3 regions of the Sedimentibacter sp. genome follow, and region 2 is predicted to be linked to each of the others. Evidence: riboswitches for the same ligand, from Rfam matches in the RefSeq annotation. Region 2 holds a riboswitch; each other region holds the start of a gene.
What was found. Region 2 has a riboswitch for cyclic di-GMP ahead of AAGU76_RS10385 (methyl-accepting chemotaxis protein). Riboswitches for the same ligand answer to the same signal wherever they lie in the genome.

Region 1: linked by a shared signal. The riboswitch ahead of AAGU76_RS01265 (helix-turn-helix domain-containing protein) and the one ahead of AAGU76_RS10385 (methyl-accepting chemotaxis protein) in region 2 are both predicted to bind cyclic di-GMP.
Region 3: linked by a shared signal. The riboswitch ahead of AAGU76_RS07120 (copper amine oxidase N-terminal domain-containing protein) and the one ahead of AAGU76_RS10385 (methyl-accepting chemotaxis protein) in region 2 are both predicted to bind cyclic di-GMP.

The regions. Positions count from the first base shown of each region.
Region 1 covers NZ_JBCFAS010000001.1:271,665-279,670, reverse strand. The annotation lists gene AAGU76_RS01300 (DUF2512 family protein) at 1-140, shown strand, start outside; gene AAGU76_RS01295 (sodium-dependent transporter) at 264-1,742, opposite strand; gene AAGU76_RS01290 (SprT family zinc-dependent metalloprotease) at 2,175-2,867, opposite strand; gene AAGU76_RS01285 (hypothetical protein) at 2,992-3,162, shown strand; gene AAGU76_RS01280 (universal stress protein) at 3,241-3,726, opposite strand; gene AAGU76_RS01275 (hypothetical protein) at 3,895-4,050, opposite strand; gene AAGU76_RS01270 (phosphodiester glycosidase family protein) at 4,294-5,763, opposite strand; gene AAGU76_RS01265 (helix-turn-helix domain-containing protein) at 5,766-5,963, opposite strand; cyclic di-GMP riboswitch class I at 6,045-6,120, opposite strand; gene AAGU76_RS01260 (CAP domain-containing protein) at 6,350-6,910, shown strand; gene AAGU76_RS01255 (acetate uptake transporter) at 6,952-7,512, opposite strand; gene sfsA (DNA/RNA nuclease SfsA) at 7,681-8,006, opposite strand, start outside.
Region 2 covers NZ_JBCFAS010000002.1:845,717-853,722, forward strand. The annotation lists gene AAGU76_RS10365 (ABC transporter ATP-binding protein) at 1-942, opposite strand, end outside; gene AAGU76_RS10370 (ABC transporter permease) at 899-1,756, opposite strand; gene AAGU76_RS10375 (ABC transporter permease) at 1,753-2,712, opposite strand; gene AAGU76_RS10380 (ABC transporter substrate-binding protein) at 2,730-4,244, opposite strand; gene AAGU76_RS10385 (methyl-accepting chemotaxis protein) at 4,562-6,235, opposite strand; cyclic di-GMP riboswitch class I at 6,372-6,454, opposite strand; gene AAGU76_RS10390 (methyl-accepting chemotaxis protein) at 6,622-8,006, opposite strand, start outside.
Region 3 covers NZ_JBCFAS010000002.1:103,413-111,418, reverse strand. The annotation lists gene AAGU76_RS07155 (aldehyde ferredoxin oxidoreductase C-terminal domain-containing protein) at 1-1,473, shown strand, start outside; gene AAGU76_RS07150 (MoaD/ThiS family protein) at 1,484-1,708, shown strand; gene AAGU76_RS07145 (HesA/MoeB/ThiF family protein) at 1,708-2,412, shown strand; gene AAGU76_RS07140 (DUF1540 domain-containing protein) at 2,518-2,706, shown strand; gene AAGU76_RS07135 (radical SAM protein) at 2,935-3,798, shown strand; gene tlp (small acid-soluble spore protein Tlp) at 4,062-4,295, shown strand; gene AAGU76_RS07125 (D-2-hydroxyacid dehydrogenase) at 4,325-5,281, opposite strand; cyclic di-GMP riboswitch class I at 5,435-5,518, shown strand; gene AAGU76_RS07120 (copper amine oxidase N-terminal domain-containing protein) at 5,617-6,510, shown strand; gene AAGU76_RS07115 (cupin domain-containing protein) at 6,570-7,409, opposite strand; gene AAGU76_RS07110 (helix-turn-helix transcriptional regulator) at 7,793-8,006, shown strand, end outside.

The DNA of each region.
Region 1 (8,006 bases), on a different contig from region 2:
ACAACTTCAACGCCAGTGCCTCAGGGTTGATTGTTTTTGCAGCAATAATAGCAGCAGCCGAATATTTCTTCCATATTTACCTAATAAGTGATGAAAAAGTGGCTCCAAATAATTTTCACAGGGAACCTCCCATGGAATGATGAAAGTATGCACAACTAAAGTCATTTAATTTTCATATTTCATATGGTATGTGATGATAAAATCAGATTTAACCACAGAAAAAAAGAGCGGAAAATCCGCTCTCTCTTATATTCAGTAATTTATTAGAAAATTCCCAGACCGAAGAAGTCATCCAGCTGACCCAACAATACGAATAAAATACCGATAGGAACAATGAACTTGAAGCAGAAGTCCCAGAAAGCGTAAGCTTTCATCTTGATACCGTCAGAAGCTTCAACTTCTTCCTTGACAATATTCGTCTTGAGAACCCATCCGATGAGTACTGACATCAGGATAGCGCCCAGCGGCATGAACACACCTTCGGAAATCATGTCATAGAAGTCCAGCCAGCAGTCAAAGGCTACACGAACTTCATCCATACCGAACACAACAGCCGGAATATCAATTGTAGCTCCTCCGGCTACGCCTGAACCCAGTCCATCCAATCCTACAGGTATTCCGATAAGGAAAATTACCAGTCCGACAATTATGGTAATTTTCTTTCTGTTTGCAACCTGACCTTTTTGTACCTTGCTGTCAATGAAGAATGCTGTACAAACTTCAAGCAGCGAAATAGATGATGTTATGGCTGCAATGAAAACTAAAAAGTAAAATACGAATCCAAACAGGTTTCCTATGAAGCCGCCCATACCTACGCTGAATACCTGATGCAGCGTTACAAACAATAGTCCAGGTCCTGCTCCGAAGGATATCCCTTCCACTCCCTGAGACATGAATGCGCCTACAGCGGGCATTACAGCAAGTCCAGCCATCAAAGCAAATATTGTGTCTGCGATAGGAATAATTAGGGCGTTTTTCTCAAGATTTTCCTGCTTGCTTAGGTAAGATCCGTAAGTTATCATACAACCCATACCAAGTGACAATGAGAAGAACATCTGTCCTGCCGCAGTCTTAAGCACCTTCATGAAACCTATTTCTGAGAAAGCAGAAAAGTTTGGAGCAAACATGAAAGCAATTCCTGTCGAAGCGCCTTCCAAAGTAACACTTCGGATAATAACAATAACCAGCATAACCAGCAATGCAGGCATAGCAATTTTAGTAAATTTTTCTATACCGCTGGCAATTCCACCCATAACTATAACGATAGTCAGAGCCATAAAAATTCCGTGGAACAAAAGGTTTGCTCCGCCGTTGATGATGAATGAACCGAAGAATTCGCCGCTTCCCATTCCTCCGAAGCCTGCGCCTTCACTGAACAGCTCCATCAGGAACCCAATAGCATAACGAAGAGTGTATCCTCCCAGTACGCTGTAAAAAGACAAGATAAAGAATCCTGATAGGAAGCCCAGCCAGCCCACCCATGCAAATTTCTTGTTGAGCATCCTGTATGTACCGATAACACCCAATCCTGTTTTTCTACCTAAAGCTAATTCACCCAACATGGTCGCAAATCCAACAAAGATTACTAAAACCAAGTAAACGATTAAGAAAGCAAATCCTCCGTTAGCTCCCATCTTGTAAGGGAATCCCCAGATGTTGCCCAGGCCGACAGCTGAACCAACTGCTGCCATCAAGAAGCCTAAGTTGCTTGCCCATTGGCCTCTGTTGTTTTCATTATTCATTTTTACACATCCCTTCTCAATAATAATATTGATTAGCCTCCAATACAATACATTAAGATCTTATGCCAGGATTTTATTACAATAAAATGATGACAGTCATTCACCTCCGGCTTTAAAAGTCGCTGCGTATGCATTTGTGCCAGCATAGTTCTTGATGTCCTCCCATTTGTTTTGGAAAACGTAATCATGTGTACATTATAGCTTAAAACACAATTTTTGTCTAGCACAAAATATTTGTTATAATTTTATTAATTATATTCTTAATTAAATCCTTATTGGATTCCGATGAATTTAGAACAAGAACATAATGATTTGTAGATAAAAGACATAATTTACAACTCAAGGATAGTTGCATTATTAAACCGTCAAATTTTATCTATGATAAAATTAAGCCTATGGCCATTTTGACAGTATCTCAGTATCGAGTTCATCCTAAGCCATGCCGTTTAGTTCCTTTCTGATTTCTTTCCATTCTGGCAGAAATCTATCCATGTAACCATAAAAACTTTTATTGTGGTAACGTTCAAGAAGGTGTGTAAGTTCATGGACTACTATATATTCAAGGCATCTGGGACCTTTTTTTGCCAGCTCCAGATTTATCCATATTCTTTTTGATTTTATGTTGCAAGTGCCCCATCTGGTTTTCATGAGTTTAACTCCCCACTGGTTGACGGACACTCCTATGACAGTTTCCCACCTTTTTATGCATTCAGGCAGTTTATCTTTTAATAATTCCCGGTACATGTCGTATAAAAGTTTCTCTCTCTTCTCTGCACTGCTGCCTTTTCTTACAAACATATTTATTTTGCCTTCGCATCCTACTTCAGCATACTGCCTGCCGCTGGTCTCGTGAACCTCAAGCATCAGGTCATTTCCATAAAGACTGTGATATTCACCAGTAACAAATCCTTTTTCTGATGACCTTTCCCGGGTCATATACTTGCCCCTTTGTTTCCTGATCCAGGCAATCCTGGAATTGACAAAGCTTTTTAACGATTCATCATTCATCCTTTCAGGTGCTGAAATCCTCACGTCTCCGAATGGTGGGTGCACCGAAAGATTTATGTTTTTTATATTTTTTTTGACTACTTCTATTTCTATGTCTTCTATTATTATTTTGCTCATGAAATCCCCTCTTCTATTCTCTATTTATTATAATCTTAAATCCGACTAAATTCAATGCATGTTTGTATGCATATTAGTCTTGCTGAAATAAATACTATAAGTAATTCATTTTCAGGAGGATTCAATGAAAAACAACAAAAACAGAATGCGCGACAGAGAAAAAAGCAATGCCGAACTTCGTAAAATGGAGCCAAAGGACAACGCTGACGCAGGAATCATAAACGGTCAGATAATCGGAGTTCACGAAAGCCGCCATGAAAAAAGCAGGCCGGAAATAAAAAGCAAAAGAGAGTGATAAATATAAAAAGAAACACCTGGTATACCCGGTGTTCCTTTTTATGAGGGGGGTGAAGAAAATCGTATTATCATCAATCTATATATCCATATCAGAATGGATTACCAGAACCGGGCATGGTGCGTCGGAAATAACCCTTTGCGTCACTGAACCAACGAAAAATCTTTTAATTTTTGAAAAGCCTCTATTTCCCATCACTATCAAATCAAAGTTCTCATTTTTTGCAGTTTCCAGTATTTTTTCGTATGGTTCCCCAATTATTACTTCAGTCTCTGTCTTTATGCCGGCAAAATCAAGTTTCTCTATCAGAGATTTAAGGATTTTGTGAGAACTTGCAGTAATATGTTCTTCAAGGAGTTTAGTTTTCTCGTCGTTTTCGGAAATAATCGAACCGTCCACCTGACTCCATAGTTTTTTGTTTCTCTTATAGCCGGAAATATGATCTATATTCACAACATTGACTATCTTTATTGAAAAGTTTCCGTATTTCTTTGCTATTTCAATTGCCTTTTTCACCGCATTGATTGAAGCGGCAGAACCGTCAACCGGGACCAACATTTTCATAATCGTCACTCCTTTTCATGATTGTTATTTCATATATACCCAACTGTGCAGCATTGAAACTTAAATGAATAAAAAAAGAACCGGAAAATCCGGTCCTGATAGTCAAACTCTATTGACATTCATCTCTTTAGGAGTTATTGCAGATATAAATCTTTAAGTTCAATTCAATCAGTCCTTGTAAGGATCGAACATCATGTTTGTGTCGCCCTTGACGGCGTTGGTGTTGATGCTCTCGCATGTCTGGCATGTCCAGTCTTCACCGTCATAGGTGAAATATGTAAATTTTCCGCAAACAGTGCAGTAAGCTTCCATTGAGTCTTCCATGCAAATCCCTCCTTTCCTGATTTCAACTATTTATTGAAGAGGCAGTACCACTTACAAGAATTTTCATGGTACCTGTTCTCCAATAGTCTATCCTTCTTTTTAAATAATATGGCAGTAATTTCATTATAATGATATTTTATTTTTACCCAACAATGAAAGTTTCAACCTTGCATCAATTAAATAATTATCCTAATGTAAAAAGATTCTGCCGTATCTGACAGAATCTTTCTTATATTGCTGCATTTATTTGGTTTTGATCAGTATTGCATTTTCTTCCTGGTCCCAGGACACGTCAAAGTCCATGGACAAAGCAATATCTCTTAGTTTGAAGTAGTTGCTCCCGTCAATATTGTAGGCAGTTATAGAAACTTTTTTTTCGTTTAGGTAAACTTCCGAACTGGATTCAACTGCGTTCTTTTTCATAATAAAGTTTTGTACTGTCAGTTCTCCTCCTACAGCTTTGTACTTATGGTTTTTCAAAATGCTGATGGCATTTTTGCTGTTGTCCCACACTACATTGAATTCTTTTTTGCTTCCGTCAAGGACCATGGCTATGTCCCTTAGCTTGAAATAGTTGCTGTTCCCAATGTTATAAGCTGTCATGCTTACATGGCTGCCATCCACCAGCACCTTTGAAGAAGTGGGAAGTGCAGTAACCCCAGCAATCTTTTCCTCAACAAATGCAAGACCATTGTTTATCTTCCTTCCGGACATTGAAACATTAGCCTGAGGATAATACAGTGCTACTGAACCACCCCCGTCAAGGCACATGGCATTGACAAGCCCCATCTGTCTGCATACCTCTGCAGCTTCCCGTACCGTGGCAGAACCCATGTTACCGATTATTATGCTTCCATCCGCCTTGGCTCCTATAAAAGACCTTGCTGCTCTGTTCGTATTGATTTTTGCTTCGGTAAACCCTTCAGCAAGGCCATCTGCTGTTATTGTTCCGTTGATAATCAGGCTTGGTCCTGCACCAAGAGCACACACCACATCATTCCATTCCTCTGATTTAGTGTATGTGGTCTTTATTTTTATACTGTAAGAAACTTCATCCCCAGTCTTGAACCGCTCATCCGCAAGATACGCAACCGAAGAATTGTACACAATTGCAAATCCGTCGCTTGGAACCATAAAGTCAGATGATGAGAGTTCGGTTACTTTGCCGCCTTTCACAATCACTGCCCTTGCTCCCGGCTGCAGCTGTACTTCCGTTCCATATTCCGGTGTAAATACGGTGATAGCCTCCGCCTCCGAGCTGGGGTGGTTTATTCTCCATGGAATTGACCTTAGCTTACCGTTTATGTATCCTTCGAATTCAAATGAAAGGATATCCACCAGAAGTCTGCCTTCACTTGTAATGCCTGCAACGCTTTTGCCGTTGCTGACATGCAGGATTTTTCCATTTTTAATTATTGTTCCCCAAGGAACAGGAGTGCCGTTGTATGCCTCAAAGTAAGTTCCGTTTATTGCTGCAAAGGCTCCTGCACTTTTAGCCATGTTTGCAAGAGAATCAGCAGAATTCATCTGATTGCCTGCATTGAGGACCACCGGCTTTATGTTGGAAGTGTTCATGTCTATTTTAATGTAGTTTGTACTTATACCGGCTATGTTCTGGCTTGAAAACGAACCTGCTGCAGCATATGCATGATTCGAGCCAATAAACGCCACTGCGGCAACCGCCGCCAATAAAATCCTATGTAATGTTTTCATCTTTATCCTCTTTTTCTCCAATTCGTGTAGCTTCCGGACTTTATTCTGGCATCTGCAGGCTTTTCAGCTAACTTAGGCAGGGCCCAATCCCTTCCGAATTTTAATGCTCCCTCAATTCTTCCGCTTTCACACAGCGTTTGAATTCGTCTTACCGATATTCCCCAAGATTTTGATGCATCCTTCACTGTCATGTAGTCCATTATTCACCTCTGATAACCTCAACAGCTATTGAACCATTGTACTGCAATAAAAAGGCACTGCCGTTAAATCAAGCAATGCCAACGTGCAACTGGCTGCCATTTTAAAGGCCCTATAGCTTTGCGTCACAGGTTTTCACCTGCTTTGCCAAATATATAATTTGTCATTATTATAATCTTCTTGGCGAACAATGTCAATCAATATTATCCAAAAATACAATTTATATGAATTTATATTATATTTTTCAGCTCATTATCCTTTTTATTTAAAAATTAGCCATACATTGCTTAACATATTTAAACTTTTGAAAGAAATACTATTTATGAAACTATGAAAATTTAGTTTCATAAGCGATTGTTTGCTAACTTAATTAAGTGAGGAGAACAATATGAAAAACAAATTAGTGGCATTGATCTTAGCGTTGGTATTGGCATTGTCGGCATCGCCTGCATATGCATTTTCAAACTTCAACATTTACGACTACTTCAATTTCATAAACCCGTCAGCCGACCCATCGGCCCAACCTTCGCAGACTCCTGCGACAGTTCCTGCGACTTCTGCTTCCTATGAAGAAAGGGTTGCCCAGCTTGTTAACGTGGAAAGGGAGAGAAACGGACTTCCCGCCCTTAACTTCAACAAGAGGATTTCGGATGTTGCCAGGGTTAAATCCAAAGATATGGCTGACAACAATTATTTTTCGCATAATTCTCCAACCTACGGAATGGCAGGAGACATGCTTTTAAAATTTGGTGTCACATGGTCAGCATGGGGTGAGAATATCGCATCAGGACAGAAAACACCTGAAGAGGTTGTTACTGCATGGATGAATTCCCCTGGACACAGAGCAAATATACTTTCGCCTGATTTCATTTATATAGGTGTGGGCTACTGTACGGATTCTAACGGAAAGACTTACTGGACACAGTTGTTTACCGGAGATGACAAATAATCGCTTAAAAACAAAAACTGCGCATCAGCGCAGTTTTTTCTTTATAATGGCATAATTTGTTTTTTGAATTCGTTGTTGATTACCTGCGCCAAAGATGTGTATATTGCAGATGATCCGCAGAAAATTCCAACCCAGCCTGCAGCTATTTTTATGCTGTGCATTCCGGTGAAATCTCCTATTGACAGCATAAAGAACAATACAGCCAGCGATAAAAATACTATTTGAGTTGCACGGTTGTGCTTTAAGGTACCTATAAACATAAATGCCGTGAAGATTCCCCAGAGCAGAAGGTAAAATCCCATGCTTATCTCATCTGCAGGCTTTATGTTTTCAAAAGGATTGATCCAAATGAAAATAAGTGACCACCAGAAGAATCCGTATGCTGTAAATGCTGTTGCTCCGAAAGTGTTGTTTTTAAAAAATTCCATGATTCCTGCAATGATTTGAGCTGCTCCGCCCAATGCAAATCCCATTGCAACTATAACTACCGAAAGTGGAATAATATCTGCATTGTGAAGATTGAGAAGCACTGTTGTCAATCCAAATCCCAATAGGCCTAATGGTGACGGGTTGGCGATTGCCATTTGATTCTCTTTGTTCATGTTTCCTCCAATAAATGTATGTTAATATATTTAAACCGTTAGTATGTTAACATAAGTGCTATTTTATTGCAAGAAAATTGTTTTTGCAAAACAAAAAAATTTTAATTCAAACAAAACTAAAAAGGCGGATTGCTCCACCCTCATTACCAAACCGTAGCTTTGCAGCTTTTAAAGATTTATATCCACCAGATTTATCCCCGTTATGCTATCGGGTGTTACTTCACAATCAAGAGCAAGTATCTTTACTCCCTTATCTCTAACTTTTGACAGAGTTTCAGCAAAAATTCTGTCAGTTTTTGCGTTGGGGGTAAAATGTAAAACATCCTTCATCTGTATTATGAAGACCACATAAGATTCATACCCGTCATCAATGCATGAAGCCAGTTCATTTAAATGCTTCAGTCCCCTTTCTGTTGGAGCATCCGGAAACATCGCCACTCCGTTTTCCTCCAGTGTAACTCCCTTCACTTCCACAAAAATTTTTTTAATTCCAT
Region 2 (8,006 bases):
TTCCAAATTGCATCTGTAAAAGTGGCTGCCCTGGATGTGTTCAGCTACAGAGGAGCTGCATACTTCCATTGCTCTGGGGCATCTATCCCTGAACAGGCACCCCTCACCATCTCGTCCCTTTTCCTGTACATAGCCTGGTATCTCTGATAACGGTTCCGTCTTTTTAATTTTCATGGTAGGTATTATATCTATCAAAAGCTTTGTGTACGGATGTCCTGGATTTTCAAAAATAGTTTTTGTCTCTCCGGATTCCGCAATTCGTCCTGCGTACATGACAGCCAGGCTGTGGCTGTAGTGTTTTACCAGTCCTAGGTCATGGGATATGAGCAATATGGAAATTCCAAGCTCCTGGTTTATGGAGCGGAGCAGATCCATGACCTTCTTCTGGACTGTGCTGTCCAGTGCCGTCGTAGGCTCATCGGCAACTATAAGCTTCGGGTCGTTCATGAGAGCCATGGCGATGTTCACCCTCTGACGCATACCTCCGCTGAGCTGCCAGGGATAGAAATTCATGACTGACTTTGGATTATGCAAACCCACCTTTTCCAGTAGAGCCTCTGCCTTTTCCATGGCTTCCTTTTTGTTACTGCTAATGTGGCGCATGTAGCCGTCACCAATCTGATTTTTAATCTTTATCATGGGATGAAGAAAAAAAACCGTATTCTGAGGAATGTAACCCACATTTTTTCCGATGTGTTCACGCCTTTCCCTTGCTGACAAGTTCAGCATGTCTTTGCCTGCAGCAGTTATCTGGTCTGCTTCAAAGCTTAAGTCCTTTGGAAGAAGGTTGATTATAGACTTGGCCGTCAGCGTCTTTCCGGAACCGGATTCACCCACCAGCCCGAATATTTCCCCGCTCTTGATCGTAAGTGTAGAATTGCCCACCAATGTGCTGCCCTTATCCGTTATATGAAGATTCTTTAAAATCACCGTATCGTTCATTGCTGCTCCTCCTGTGCAGAAGCATGTCATTAAGCCCGTCACCCAATAGGTTGAAGCCCAGGATTGTAATTATGATTGCAATGCCCGGAGCAACCGCCAGGTATGGATACACGAGGAAAAACTGCCTTGACTCGCTGAGCATCAACCCCCAGCTTGCAAAGGGCGGCTGTATGCCAAGTCCCAGAAATGACAGAGACGTTTCAATCATCACAGCAGAACCCACTGATGAGCTGTACTGAGTAACGAGCCTTGGAAGCATGGCCGGAACCAGGTGTCTGAAAAATATCTGCCTGTTCGAGCTTCCATAGCTTCTTGCAGCCTTGATGTACAAAAGATTCTCCGTGTCCAATATCATGGAATGCACAAGCCTTGCAAATACCGGTATCATGAATATGCTTATGGCTATTATTGAGCCTTTGACTCCTCTTCCTGCTACAGTTACAATCATCATGGCTAGAAGAATTCCCGGAAATGCCATGAGCCCGTCCATAACACGCATTATGACGGAGCCGGCGGTCTTCCTTGCCATGGCAGCAACAGCACCAAGAGTTATACCGATGACAGTCCCGACAGTGACAGAACCAAGTCCCACCAACAGTACGTTCCTGGAGCCGTACATTATGCGGCTTAAGATGTCCCTGCCGAAGTTGTCCGTTCCCAGAACGTGGGCTGAGCCGAAATCAGGCTTCAAAAAACGCTGGGATATATTCATTTGGTTTGGCTCAAAGGGCATGGCTACAAAAGAAAGAGCCCATGTGGCAAGCACCAGCAATATAAATATTGTTCCCACGGTAATGCTTAAATTCTTCTTCATTGTTCTCCTCGCTGAAAGGATTTTATCCTGGGGTTAATCAACATTATAAGCACGTCCACTGCCAGTGTTATTAAAATGACAGCAGTGGTGATGAACATCACAAGACCCTGCAGCAGGACAATGTCCCTGTGTTCCACGGCTGTAAGCACCAGCCTGCCTATGCCGGGCAGAGAAAAAATTGTTTCAACAACCACTGTCCCTCCCGCAAGCTTTGCAAACTGCATTCCTATCAATGTAAGCGGCGCAACGAGGGCTCCCCTCAATGCGTACTTCATGTATATCCTTATTGAACTCAGCCCTTTGATTTTTGCCATATCCATGTAGTCCTGCTTCAGGGAATCAAGCATGGAACTTCTCACTATTCGAAGCAGTGTTCCCGTCTCACCTATGGCAAGAACAACCGAAGGCAGTGTGATGCTCTTAATGTAAGGGGCAAATCCATCACTGAATGGAACATAGCCGGATATTGGAAAGAGCTTGAGCCTAAGACCTAATAAAACAATAAAAACCATTCCTATCCAAAAGGAAGGAATGGCTGTTCCAAGCTGCATGATGCTTCTTGAAAAATAATCTATGGCGGTGTGTTTGTAGATTGAAGAAAGCATTCCAAACACAAATGCCGCAGCGACCGCCAGAATCATGGCAAACACCGCAATGGAAAGTGTCACAGGCAAACTGCCTGCAATAAGCTTAGTGACGGATTCACCGTATACGTAGGATTTTCCCATGTCAAGATGCAGAAGGTCGTTAAGCCATCCGAGATACTGCTCATGCAGCGGCCTGTCAAGGCCCATGGCTGCATGAAGGTCCTCAACCGATTCAGCCGTAGCATCTGCTCCTAAAATCAGCTGCGCCGGATCTCCCGGAATTATCATCAAAACAGAAAATGTGATTATGGACACAACCAGAATAACTGCAATGGAGCTTTCAACCCTGTTCAACACATATCTTAACATAAAAATCACCCCGTATGTTACTCTGTGAAGCTTACCCCTCTGAAATCATAAACATCTATCGGGAATATTTCCATTCCTTCAACATTTTTCTGAAGAGCCAGCATTGTTCTAGGCGTCTGCAGATATACGGCAGGAAGCTGTTCAGCCAGAATAACCTGTATTTCCTTGTATATTTCTTTTCTCTTGTTTTCGTCAAGCTCCTTCATGGCATCTGCAAGAAGCTGGTCTACTTCGCCTGTCTTGAGGCTTATATAATCGTTGCTGTCAGATTTATATCTGGCCAAAAACGCATATGAATCAAGTCTGCCTGTGTGACCCACAACAGTCATATCAAATTTCTTTGCTCCGTAAACGTCGCTGAGCCACGTTCCCCATTCAACCAGCTCGATTTTAACATTGATTCCTATTTTAGAAAGCTGGTCTGCAATCACCTGGCCTGCGTCAACATGCAGCTGATAGTTTTTTGGTAGAGTCAGTGTAATGTCAAATCCGTTCTCATATCCTGCTTCCTTCAGAAGTTCCTTTGCCTTTTCAGGATTGTACGGGGTCAGGTCATTTGTATCATAGTAATCAGGCGATGTGGGCGGAAGATGTGAGCCTATCTTGTCTCCGTATCCGAACATTGACGCTTCTATTACCTCGTCCTTGTTGATTGCCATTGCCATTGCCTGCCTTACCTTCTGGTTGGACAGTATTTCGTTGTCGGTGTTCAATGACATTATCTGCACTGCGTTCATTGGCTGTGAAATAATCTGGTACTCTGCATTTCCTTCAATCAATGTAACCTGGTCGCCTGTCAGCGGAATTATGTCCAGATCACCTACCTGAAAACTTGCCATCATGGTTGTAGCATCAGGTATCAGAACAAATTTAACCGTTTCCAGGGACGGAGCTTCTCCGTAATACTTTTCGTTTCTCTCAAGAATCAGATTTTGCTGCGGCGTCCATTCCTTCAGTTTGAATGCACCTGTTCCTACGGGAGCGGTCTTAAGGCTGTCGGCTGCTTCTTCGGGAACAACTGCCGTCCATGGATATGCAAATCTCTTCAAAAGTTCAACATCCAAAGTTTCAGTTGTAAATTTTATGTTAAGATTGTCTATTGCTTCTATTTTCACTATGTTTGCATAGTCTTTTGCTTTAGGGCTCTCAGCATCCTTAAGCCGGTTGAATGAAAACTCAACATCCTTTGCAGTCATCTGCCTGCCGTTGTGGAAGTATACATCATCTCTCAAAACAAATGAAATTTCCATTCCATCTTCGGAAATTGTCCATTCCTTTGCGAGTCTCGGGATTATTTGCCAATCCGAAGTTACTCCTACCAATGTATCATATATGTTGTTTGTTACCGAAAATGTGGAAGCTGCAGCGGTTCTTTGAGGGTCAAGGCCTTCCGGTTCAGTGGTGTAGCCCATGGTAAGACTTGTTTTGACAGGTTTTTCCGCCTGCTGGTTTGAATTGTTTTGTTGATTGGAGCATGATGTCATGACGAAAAGCATGGCTGCTGCCAATATAATAGAAATGATCTTTTTCATCTTCTGTTTCCTTTCAGTTAATAAAATTTTTTTCAAATATCTTTTACTGAAAATCGAATAAAGTCCTTTGTTTTCAATCCTTAAAATCAAATCGTGAGTATCTGTCAAAAATCAGGAAAACGAATCTTTATTCAATTAAAAATAAATACATTTATGTTTAACACACTTTCATTGAAATGTCAATAGATTGCTACAATTTAACAGCTCTGTCCGCAGCCGACAAAAAAAGAATGTACGGTTTTTGAATTGAGCCGTACATTCTTTATATGAAAACTAAGACATATCATATTTATTTCAGAAATTTCAAAAATTATTCATTAAAATATTTTTGCAGATTTTTCCTTAAGCTTGAACCTTCCTACCATTTCCTTCAGCATTTGCGCCTGTCCCGACAGCTCCTGGCTGGCTGCCGCGCTTTCTTCCGAAGTGGCTGAGTTTGCCTGCACAACCTGCGACACCTGCATCACACCAACATTAATCTGCTCAAGTCCTGCTGCCTGCTCATGGGATGCATTGGCTATCTCTCCTACAAGATTTGCCATTTTTTCAACTTCCCTAACAATTAAGTCCAGCGAATTTGCAGTGTCTTTTGCAATCTTTGTGCCGTCTTCGGATTTCTTCATTGAGTTTTCTATGAGTGCCGTAGTTTCATTGGCTGCTTGTGCAGAACGGGCAGCCAGATTTCTTACTTCCTCAGCAACAACAGCAAAGCCTTTGCCGTGCTGTCCGGCCCGTGCAGCCTCAACGGCAGCATTCAGTGCAAGTATGTTTGTCTGGAACGCAATGTCGTCGATAACCTTGATGATTTTTGAAATGTCACCAGAAGACTGGTTTATGTCCTCCATCGCTCTGAGCATTTCCTTCATTTGTCTGTTGCCCTGTTCTGCTCCGTCCTTTGCATTGACTGCCAGCTCGTTTGCCTGGCTTGCATTTTGAGCATTTAGGCTCGTCTGTGCAGATATTTCCTCCAAAGAAGCAGTAAGCTCTTCGATGCTGCTTGCCTGTTCCGTGGCTCCCTGAGAAAGAGCGATGCTGGCTGCTGATATTTGGTTCGCACCGGCAGCAACCTGTTCGGAGGCATTTTTCAGATTCATCAGAACTTCATTGTTCTGATCTATCATGTCTTTCATGGCTTTGCCCAGCAGATCGTTTTCAGACCTAGCTTCGACTTGTACCGTCATGTCCCCTGACGCCATTATTTCAGCTGCTTTTGCCTGATTTCGTGTATTCTCTATCATTCTCTTGAAAGATTCCATAAGCATGCCTATTTCATCATGGTTGTTTGATTCTATTTCCAAATTTACGTTTCCAAGAGCCAGCTCATCAGACACTTCAACAAGCTTTGTGACAGGTCTTACAATGCTCATGGTAATTTTGAGACTTGTGATGACACTCAGAACCAATGATGCAACTATAATGATAATCAGTATCAGGGTTGTTCCGTCATATACCTTGTCAGCATTCTGCTTTTCTGCCTCTGCGCTGTCCTGATTAAACTTCACAAGTTCAAGCAATAAATTTGAAGCATCGTCAAAAGCCGCCTGTCCTTCACTTTCTGACAACGCCATTGCTTCTTCTGTCTTCATCTGTCTGCTGAGTGATATGATTTTCTCGTTTACTTTCAAATATCTGTTCCATTCATTCTCAACCTTCTCGATTATTGCACTGTCTGTTTCATTGCTTATAACCGTGTGGTAAAGCTCAATGAATCTTTGTATGTCGTTGTTCAGCTTATCCATATTCTTTTCATGTTCATTCATCTCTTCAGCCGTAGTTGACAATACATGCTGCAGCTCCTGAATTCTATAGTCGGAAGTCGACGTATTGATGGAATGTGCGTAATCAACGCTCGGAAGGCTGTTTTCTGCCATAATCACGGTGCTGTTATTGATTTTGCCAAGGGAAAATATTGAAAATATTCCTATACCGGCAAGGATTAAAGTTAGAACACCGAAACCTAATAAAAGTCTTTTTTTGATTGTTAGTTTCATTTTAATTCTCCTCCTTATTTTTGTTCAATTTAAGCTGAACAGCCGGCCCCCCTTGCTTGTTGCATCTTAAATCAAAACTATATAAAAAGCAGGCAATGTAAATTGCCTGCCAAAAAACGCTTCTCAGCTTTATATCAATGGCAACCTGACAATCATGGCATATGCTTTAGACTCATGGCTTTGCGTCTCCGCCTTTCGGCGGATTTGCTATTATCGTTGTTTTTATTATAATTAAAATATTTATATATATAATATAATTGCCATTAACAATTGTCAAGAATATTATTGCATTTTTGTAATAATAAAAAGTCAGGTATAACATTAATTTAAAAATAAATAAAGCATTTCCGAAATACGGAAATGCCTTTGATTATAACTGCTGGTACCTATGCTTTAGTGGTTGTTACTTTCAGTTTGAACCTTCCTACCATCTCCTTGAGCATCTGTGCCTGTTCCGTCAGTTCCTGGCTGGCTGCCGCACTTTCTTCAGAGGTGGCCGAGTTTGCCTGCACAACCTGCGACACCTGCATCACACCAACATTAATCTGCTCAAGTCCTGCTGCCTGCTCATTTGATGCGATGGCTATATCGCTTATAAGATTTGCTGCCTTTTCAACCTCATCGACTATTTTATTAAGGGCGGCTGCAGTGTTTTTAGCAATCTTGGTTCCGTCTTCAGACTTCCTTATTGAACTCTCGATCATGTCAGTGGTTTCCTTGGCTGCGTTTGCTGAACGGGCTGCCAGGTTGCGCACCTCATCTGCAACAACTGCAAAGCCTTTGCCGTGCTGTCCGGCCCTTGCTGCCTCAACAGCGGCGTTGAGTGCAAGTATGTTTGTCTGGGACGCTATGTCATCGATAACCTTGATAATTTTGGAAATTTCAGCAGAAGAACTGCTTATTTCGTCCATGGCCTTCAGCATTTCATTCATGAGATCATTTCCTCTGATTGCTCCGTTTTTTGCCTCTGCAGCAATCTTGTTAGCCTTATCTGCATTTTGGGCATTTAACTCCGTTTGTGAAGATATTTCCTCAAGGGAAGCTGTCAGTTCCTCTATGGAGCTTGCCTGTTCTGTAGCTCCCTGAGACAGGGCGATGCTTCCTTCTGAAATCTGTATGGCTCCTGAAGCCACCTGTTCGGCAGCAACGCTTATGCTTGAAAGCACTTCGTTGTTCTTGTCAATCATTTCCGCCATGGCCTTTCCAAGCATGTCCCCTTCAGACCTTGCTTCGATTTCAACGTCCAGTCTTCCTTCTGCCATTTTTTTTGCAACCATTGCCTGCGTCCGTATGTTTTCGATCATTCTTGCAAAGGCAGCCATCAGTCTTCCCAATTCATCTTTCTTGTCTGTGCTGACTTCCACATTTACATTTCCTGCAGCAAGCTCATCTGCAATTTCAACCATCTGATTTACGGGCCCGACTATGCTCCTGGTTATGGCAAGACTCAGCAGAATGCTTGCGGCAATTGCAGCTGCCATGGCAACAAGCATGATGACTACTGCCGAAGAATAAGTGTTGTCTGAAGCCTTGCTTTCCTGCTGCGCAATATTCTGGTTGTATTCAACAAGCTTGCCTAATGCCTTGGAAAGGTTGTCGCTGAAAAGCTTAAGTTCATCGTTTGACATGTTTACTGCCTCTTCGCTTCTACCGGTTCTGCTCATGGATATCATTTTTTCACTGGCTACGGTATAGCTGTTCCATCTGGTTTCTATCTCATTGATAAGCTTGAGATTCTCTTCATCTGTTGCCAGTTCCTTGTATGATGATA
Region 3 (8,006 bases), 740 kb from region 2:
AGCAATTCAGGAGGAACAGCAGCTCAGAGGCTTGCTAAGCTGGGCGTTAAAGCACTTATCATCGAAGGAATGCCCAAGGATGACAAATGGTATACAATCCATGTCCACAAGGACGGCGTCAACATCAAGGAAGAGACTGAGCTGATGGGCAGGGGAAATTACGAGGTTGTACAAACAATAACCTCACGATACGGTGAAAATACCGGTATAATGACCATAGGCCAGGCAGGCGAATACAAAATGTCCATGGCCAATATTTCTGTTAAGGACCCAAAGGGACACCTGAGAAGCGCAGGCAGGGGAGGTCTAGGAGCCGTTATGGGATCCAAACGAATAAAGTTCATCTCCCTTGACGATAACGACGGCGATGGAATAGACATAAAGGACAAGAAAAAATTTGACGAGGCAGCGAAGATTTTCAACAAGGGCCTTTTAAGGCATCCTGTCAGTGGGGAAGCACTTCCTAAGTATGGTACGGACGTGCTCGTAAACATCCTTAACGAGGCAGGCGGACTTCCCACCAAGAACTACCGCATGGGCAGGTTTGAAGGAGCAGAAAAAATCTGCGGAGAAACCATGTATGACAACATTGTGGCAAGAAACGGCGACACCACCCACGGCTGCCACGTGGGCTGCGTAATACGCTGCTCACAGACTTACAACGACAAGGACGGCAGCTATATCACATCAGGCTTCGAATATGAGACCATATGGGGGTTCGGCGCAGGCTGCATGGTTGACGATCTTGACATCATAGCTCACATCGACCACCAGTGCGATGACATAGGCATTGATACAATAGATACAGCCGGCACCATGATGGTGGCCATGGAGGCAGGATTGCTGAACTGGGGCGACGGCGAAGGAATATTGAACCTTATAAAAAATGAAATAAAAAACGGTACGCCCCTTGGGAGAATTTTGGGAAACGGCCCGGATTTTACAGGAAAGGCATACGGTGTAAGCCGCGTACCCACAGTTAAGGGGCAGACCATGCCGGCATATGATTCCCGAGCGGTGAAAGGAATAGGAGTAACCTATGCAACCACTCCCATGGGAGCCGACCATACGGCGGGATACTCGGTGACTGCTAATATCCTGAAGGTCGGCGGCTCGTTGGATCCGCTTAAAAAAGAAGGTCAGACAGAGCTTTCAAGAGATCTTCAGATAGCCACGGCTGCAATAGACAGCACAGGGCTGTGTTTGTTTGTATCTTTTGCTGTTCTGGACTTTGACGAGGTTTTTGCAGCACTTCTCGACATGATAAACGCCCAGTACGGAACTCAGTGGACAAAGGAAGACTGGAATGAATACGGCATGAACGTATTAAGGATTGAAAAGGACTTCAACAGGCGTGCAGGGTTTACCAGCAATGATGACAGATTGCCTGAATTTGTGTCGGAGCCCATACCGCCGCATAACGCAGTATGGGATATAACAGGCGAAGAGCTCGACAGGGTTCTTATGTTTTAAAGGAGGCAGTATGGAAGTTAACGTTAAATTGTTTGCCACTCTCAGAGACGGACGTTTTAAGGAAGAAAAGGCAGACGTACATGAAAATACCCAGGTCAAGGATGTGATTTCCAGGTACAACATCCCTGAAAAAGAAGTCAAAATTTGCCTGGTGAACGGCCGGGACGCCGCTTTTGACCAGAAGCTGAACAACGGAGACACACTGTCATTGTTTCCGCCGGTAGGAGGAGGTTGATGAGCGCAAGGCTCCCTCCCAGGTATGAAAGAAACTACAAGACAATATCAGAAGAAGATCAGAAGAAGCTTTCAAAGACAACGGTTGCCATTGTAGGATGCGGAGGTTTGGGAGGAACCATGGCCGAGGAATTTGCCAGGCTGGGAGTAGGAAAGCTCATACTGGTGGATGGCGATACATTTGTTGAAAGTAACCTTAACAGGCAGCTTTTTTCAACAGAAGACAATATCGGTACCAAGAAGGTGCAAGCAGCAAAGACAAGGCTCCAGAAGGTAAATTCAGAGGTTGAACTGGTTTTGGTGGACGATTGGTTTGACGAAGACAATGCAGACACCATTTTTCAGGGAGCCGACCTTGTATGTGACGCTCTTGACTCCATCCAAAGGCGCATTGACCTGGAAGCATCGTGCCACAGACTCAACAAGCCGCTGGTGTACGCAGGCATAGCAGGCTGGTTTGGAATGATGGGAGTAAGCTTTCCCGGGGATTACAGCGTGCTCAGGTTATTCAAGGACGGTAAGGAAAACGACAGGGGTGTTGAAAAGTCCTGGGGTAATCCTGCCTTCACACCGTGGGTTGTCTCAAGTCTTGCTGTTGCTGAAGCCGTGAAGATTGCAGTGGGAAGAGAACCTGCCCTTAGAAATTCCTGGCTGCAGGCAGACCTTTTGTTCATGGAATTTGAAACTTTTGAAATTTCAAAGTAAAATTACCTTAATTTATAAAAAGACAATGCTTATAAAAAACTGCAGCGGGGGCATAATAGTTTAGAAAAGTGTTGATGCTTTTCAATATATTTTAAGGAGACCAACATGGAAGGCAAAGTTCAAAAAATGGATCAACACAATCCAGGTATCAAATGTGTTGTTAACACATGTTACTATTATGCACAGGGAGACCACTGCAATGCACAGAAAATAGAAGTTCAGAGCCGCGATGCAAAGACAGCCAGAGAAACAGACTGTGCTACATTTACGCCCGGCAACCAAAGCATGTCATAGCTAAAAAGTTAAAAAATTGTTCCTTTCAAAGGCAAAAATTGACAAACATCAAATTCTATAATTAAGAATAGATCGGTCATAATCATTGTTCCTTTGCGGGAACAATTTTTTATTGGAGGAAAGTTTTCCTCTTTATTGGCTCCTTGCTGAATTTACAGAAAATTTAATTGAAAAACTCTGGTTCTGGTATATAATAAATATAATTACTTACTTTGGAAGGAGACTATAATGTATTCAATGCCGTTGTACAGGCCTCCAAGCGAGGCAAGAAGCCTTATTATACAGGTAACTGAAGGATGCTCACACAACAGATGCAGGTTTTGCTACATGTACAAGTGTAAGCAGTTCAGGATGAAGTCAGACAGGGAGCTCAAGGAGCATATAGAGTGGCTTAAACCACACTACAGTCATGCGGAAAGAATATTTCTCGCTGACGGAAACGTGCTTTGCCTAAAGACGGAAAAAATTCTTGAGATGCTTGATTACATAAAGAAGGAATTCCCGAATGCAAAAAGGATCAGTTCATATTCCGGACCGCTGGATATATTGAGAAAGTCCGAAGAGGAACTTAAATCAGTAAGAGAAGCAGGCATAGAGCTTTTGTACATGGGAGTGGAAAGCGGCTCAGACAGGGTTCTATCACTTATGGATAAAGGCGTTAACCAATCTCAGATGATTGAAGCAGGACAAAAGGCTATTCGGGCAGGCTTCAAGCTTTCCTGCATGATAATTTCCGGACTTGGCGGCAAGGAAATGATGCATGAGCATGCACTGGAATCAGCGAAGGTTATTTCAGCCATCAATCCCCACTATTTCTCGCTGCTGCGGCTGGTGGTTGAAGAGGAATCCGAGCTGGCAGAGGATATAAGAAAAGGAAGTTTTCAAATGTTGTCACCCATGGAGGTTCTTGAAGAAAACATATTGATGCTGGAAAATATGGAGCTTGAAGACTGTATATTCAGGGCAAACCACGTATCAAACCACGTCAACCAGGCAGGTACCCTGAACAGGGACAAGGACGTGCTGGTTACAAGGCTGAAAGTATTAAGAGACAGCGGTAATTTCATTCCAATGGAATATGACACGCTGTAATAAGATGTCAACTCAAAAGGCTGCTCCGGCGGCCTTTATTCTTTCGATATAAGTTGACACCCAACTTAATTTTGGCTACCAGAAGATAAGCAAACAGGTGAGCTTCATAAAATAATAAATCTTCTTATATGTAAATTTAAAAGCTGCTTTGGAAATTCCCAAGCAGCTTTTAAATTTAAAAAAAAATTCAATTGCAAATTTTTCCTTAGAATAATAAGCGTCTCTCAAGAAATAATAAAAAAGGGAAACGAAAGGAGACAATCATGAAAAACGATCCAAAACCGGATGACAGAAGAGACAATGTTGACAGAATACAAAACAACATTGATAATACAATCGCCAACTACAGGGAAACAAAAGATCTCATAAAAAATGTCGAGAACTCAAAGGACAGACAGGACCTGATCGCCAAAAATCAGAGAAGAGAACAGGCAGTGAAGGGTATGAGGGAAGAAATAAGAGACGAAGCCATAGACAAGAAAAACGGATACAAGTAACAAAAAAGCTCCTCCACGAGGAGCTTTCTCTAATTAACTACGTTTATAGGATTTCCTTCCACGAATTTTTCAATGTTTCCATAGGTGTATTCCATGAGTCTTTTTCTTGCTTCAATCGGTGCCCAAGCTATGTGTGGCGTTATAATCATGTTCCTTGCCTGAAGCAGGGGATTGTCACTTCTTATCGGCTCCGTGGAAACAACGTCACAGGCAGCAGCTGCAACCTTTCCGCTGTTAAGAGCGTCTCTTAAATCTTCCTCCACAATCAGTGGCCCCCTTGAATCGTTGATTATTATTACGCCGTCTTTCATTTTATTAATGTTGTCCTTGTTTATTATTCCCTGTGTCTTCGTAGTCAGCGGGCAGTGAAGCACTATGACGTCTGAATTTTCCATTAGTGTGTCAAGGTCTGTATACTTAACGTTTTCATTTTCGAGTTCCGGATTTGGGTGTGATGCGTTGGCAAGAATTTTCATACCCATTGCCTGTGCAATCTGACCTGTCTTTTGTCCGATTTTTCCGTAACCTATTATTCCCATGGTTTTTCCGTCAAGTTCCATGAGAGGATAGTTCCAGTAACACCAATCTTTGCTGTTGGTCCAGTCTCCGTTTTTTACGGATATAGAATGTTCACCAATGTGGTGGCATATTTCAAGCAGCAAGGCTATGGTGAACTGTCCCACTGATGAAGTCCCATAAGTGGGTATGTTCGAAACGACAATGCCTCTTTCTTTTGCAGCAGCTGTGTCAACGATGTTGTAACCTGTTGCAAGAACGCTTATGAATTTCAGATTGCTGCATTTTTCCATGGTCTCTCTTGTAACCGGAGATTTGTTGGTAAGAACTATTTCAGCGTCTCCGATCCTTTCTGCAGTCAGTTCTTCAGGTGTGCGGTCATAAACGGTTACGACGCCTAGTTCCATTATTCTATCCCAGGATAAATCTCCGGGGTTCAGTGTATATCCATCCAAAACTACTATTTTCATATTATTCTCCATACGTGATTTAACTTTTAATACTGAAATTGTATCAAACATCTGGTTTCAATGCAATTAAATTGTGGAATCCATGAAAACGTAATAATTTGGTTGACAAAATTTTATTAATGGAATATAATCCACTTATGGAATAAATTAGCGAACTGATAAAGGCAAACCCGGTGAAAATCGGGGACGCAAAGCCACGGGCCTTAAGGTCATGACCAAGGTAGCCGGGTTACCAAATTTGCAAATACGTGAGTATTAGCTCTGTTTGGCGACCCATTCAGAGCTTTTTTCGTCCAAAAATTACCCTTTGGGACATTAGAAAAGGAGATCTAAAAATGAAAGACGTAAAAAAAGTATCATTAATTTTAGCACTTCTGTTAACACTAGTTTTTCCAACTGTAGCTTTTGGGGAAGATCTAAATGGTGACACACAAACAAACGAAGCAGCTGCAGATGACATCCAGGTTGAAGCAGAAGATTCCGATGACATCATTGACGAAGATACTGCAGAGACAGATGGTGAAGACACGGAAGAGGGAACAGGAAAAGGAAATGTAAAGGACAGATCTTGGAAAGAAGCCAAGGCAGCTGTAGAAGCCGACAAAAATGAAATCGAATCTTTGAAGGACGAAGTTGGAGCCAAGCTTGAAGAAGTTGAAGCACAGCTTGAAGCAGCCGAAGCAGCAGGCGATGAAGCAAAAATAGCAGAACTTAAGCTTCAGCTTCAGAACCTTAAAATTGAGCAAAATGAATACAAGTTGCAGCTTAAGTCTAAAATAGCAGAAATGCAGGAGATTGTAAGAAACAAGTATACTGCAGAAGAGCTTGAAGAGCTTGCACAGGTATCCGAAAGCTTAGCAAGCCTGGGAAGCATTGAAGTTATTCCTGTGGAAAATGTTCTGTTCCTAAAAGGAAATGCAAAGTTTGACACTCCTCCGGTAATAAAGGAAGGCAGGACGCTGATACCGGTAAGGGCTATTTCCGAGGCCATGGGAGCAGACGTTGATTACAACAGTGAAGAACAGACTGTGACAATAACAAAGGACGGCAAGGTCATAGTATTCAGCCTGGCCGAGGGAACCGTGTCAGTTAATGAATCAGAGGCCGCAATCGATGTTCCGGCAGAAATAATGAACAACAGAACAATGGTTCCTCTGCGTTTCATAGCTGAACAGCTGGGACTTACAGTAGAATGGGATCAGGAACTGGAAACAATAACTATTGAATAAATCTCCTCCTCTTTAAGGGTTCTGGCACTTTTTGCCGGAACCTTTTTTTATTAACACCATTAAATGTAAGAATGAACCCAAAGCACTTCTGCAGCCCTGCTTCCCGGATTTCTCCACTTATGGGACCTGGTGGACTTAAAGTGGATGGAATCTCCTTCCTTAAGAACAAATTCGTTCAAATCATCCAATACGACCAAAAGTCTGCCTGACAAGACGTAAATGAATTCTTCTCCGCTGTGGTGGCTGTGAGATTTGAAGTCACCGCAACCCGGACTTATTGTAAAGCGCATGGAGTCAAAGGTAGTCTCATTGCTGTCAATAAGGGACTGTATGCTGATGCCTTCAAGACCTGTAAGGATATTGATGCCGGTTCCCTTTCTGACAAGCTCCCTTTCAACTTCGCTTGTAATGTCAAAAAAGCGTATGGTGCTTTCCCCGTAAAAGGTTGCAAGCTTATCCAGAATATCAAATGATACACCGGTCCTTCCGTTTTCGATGCGGCTTAAGTATGAAGGTGATATACCAACTGCCTGGCTGACTTCTTCAAGCGTGTACCCTTCATTTTCCCTGTAATTTTTGAGTTTGCTGTGATAAAGCTCCTTGCAGTATTTTTTCTGCTGAGAAGAACGGGATGCCAGTTCCTTGGACATAAGCTGCTTGATCATTGCAATGCTCATGTTTTTAGTGTTGGAATACTCACGTATTTTTTTCAGAAGCTCTATGTCATGGAAGTCATAAAATCTGTAATTGTTGCCTTTCCTTTTTGACACTATGAGGCCGGCTTTTTCCCAGTTCCGTATGGTTGCAGGAACCACACCTACTATTTTTGCAACGTCACTGATGTTAAAGCCAATCTGTTCAGCGTCGTAGGCCTTTTGGCTTTCATTATAATCAGTCATGAGTTTATCCTTTCTATATTTGTTAAATTAATATTATACTAAACTGGACAAAATTTCAATAGCAAAATAATTTGCACAACAATATAAAATAAAATAAAAAACATAGGAAATATATATCTGATTTTCCTTGATATAAAGGCAAACATGAAAAATTTTAAATCAGGTAATTTTAAAAAAATATCCATGAGACAAGTTAAATTGCTAACAATATTTAAGGTTGACGTATCTTAAGGGCTATTTGATATTTAAAATAATGAACAGGAAAAAACGTTACAATAAATTAAAATATATTGTTAACAGCAAAAAGATATAATATAATTGTAGCAATATTGATTATATACTTTGTATTGTTATTTCATGAATTTTAAGCAAGGGGCAAACAGGTGGTTAGTAAAATCAGTAAGTATTTATTTTCATCGATTGATGACAGAAATTTGTCTGTTGTTGTTTTTGCATTGCTTTTTTCTTGGCTGTTGGCATTCCCTTTTGAAGGTCAGTCTCTATATGCTTTGGCAGCTGAATATGACTTTAATCCGCATAACATGATGTTTGCTTCCGTAATATTTCACTTTTTGGGGCTCCTAAGTTCGGGAATGT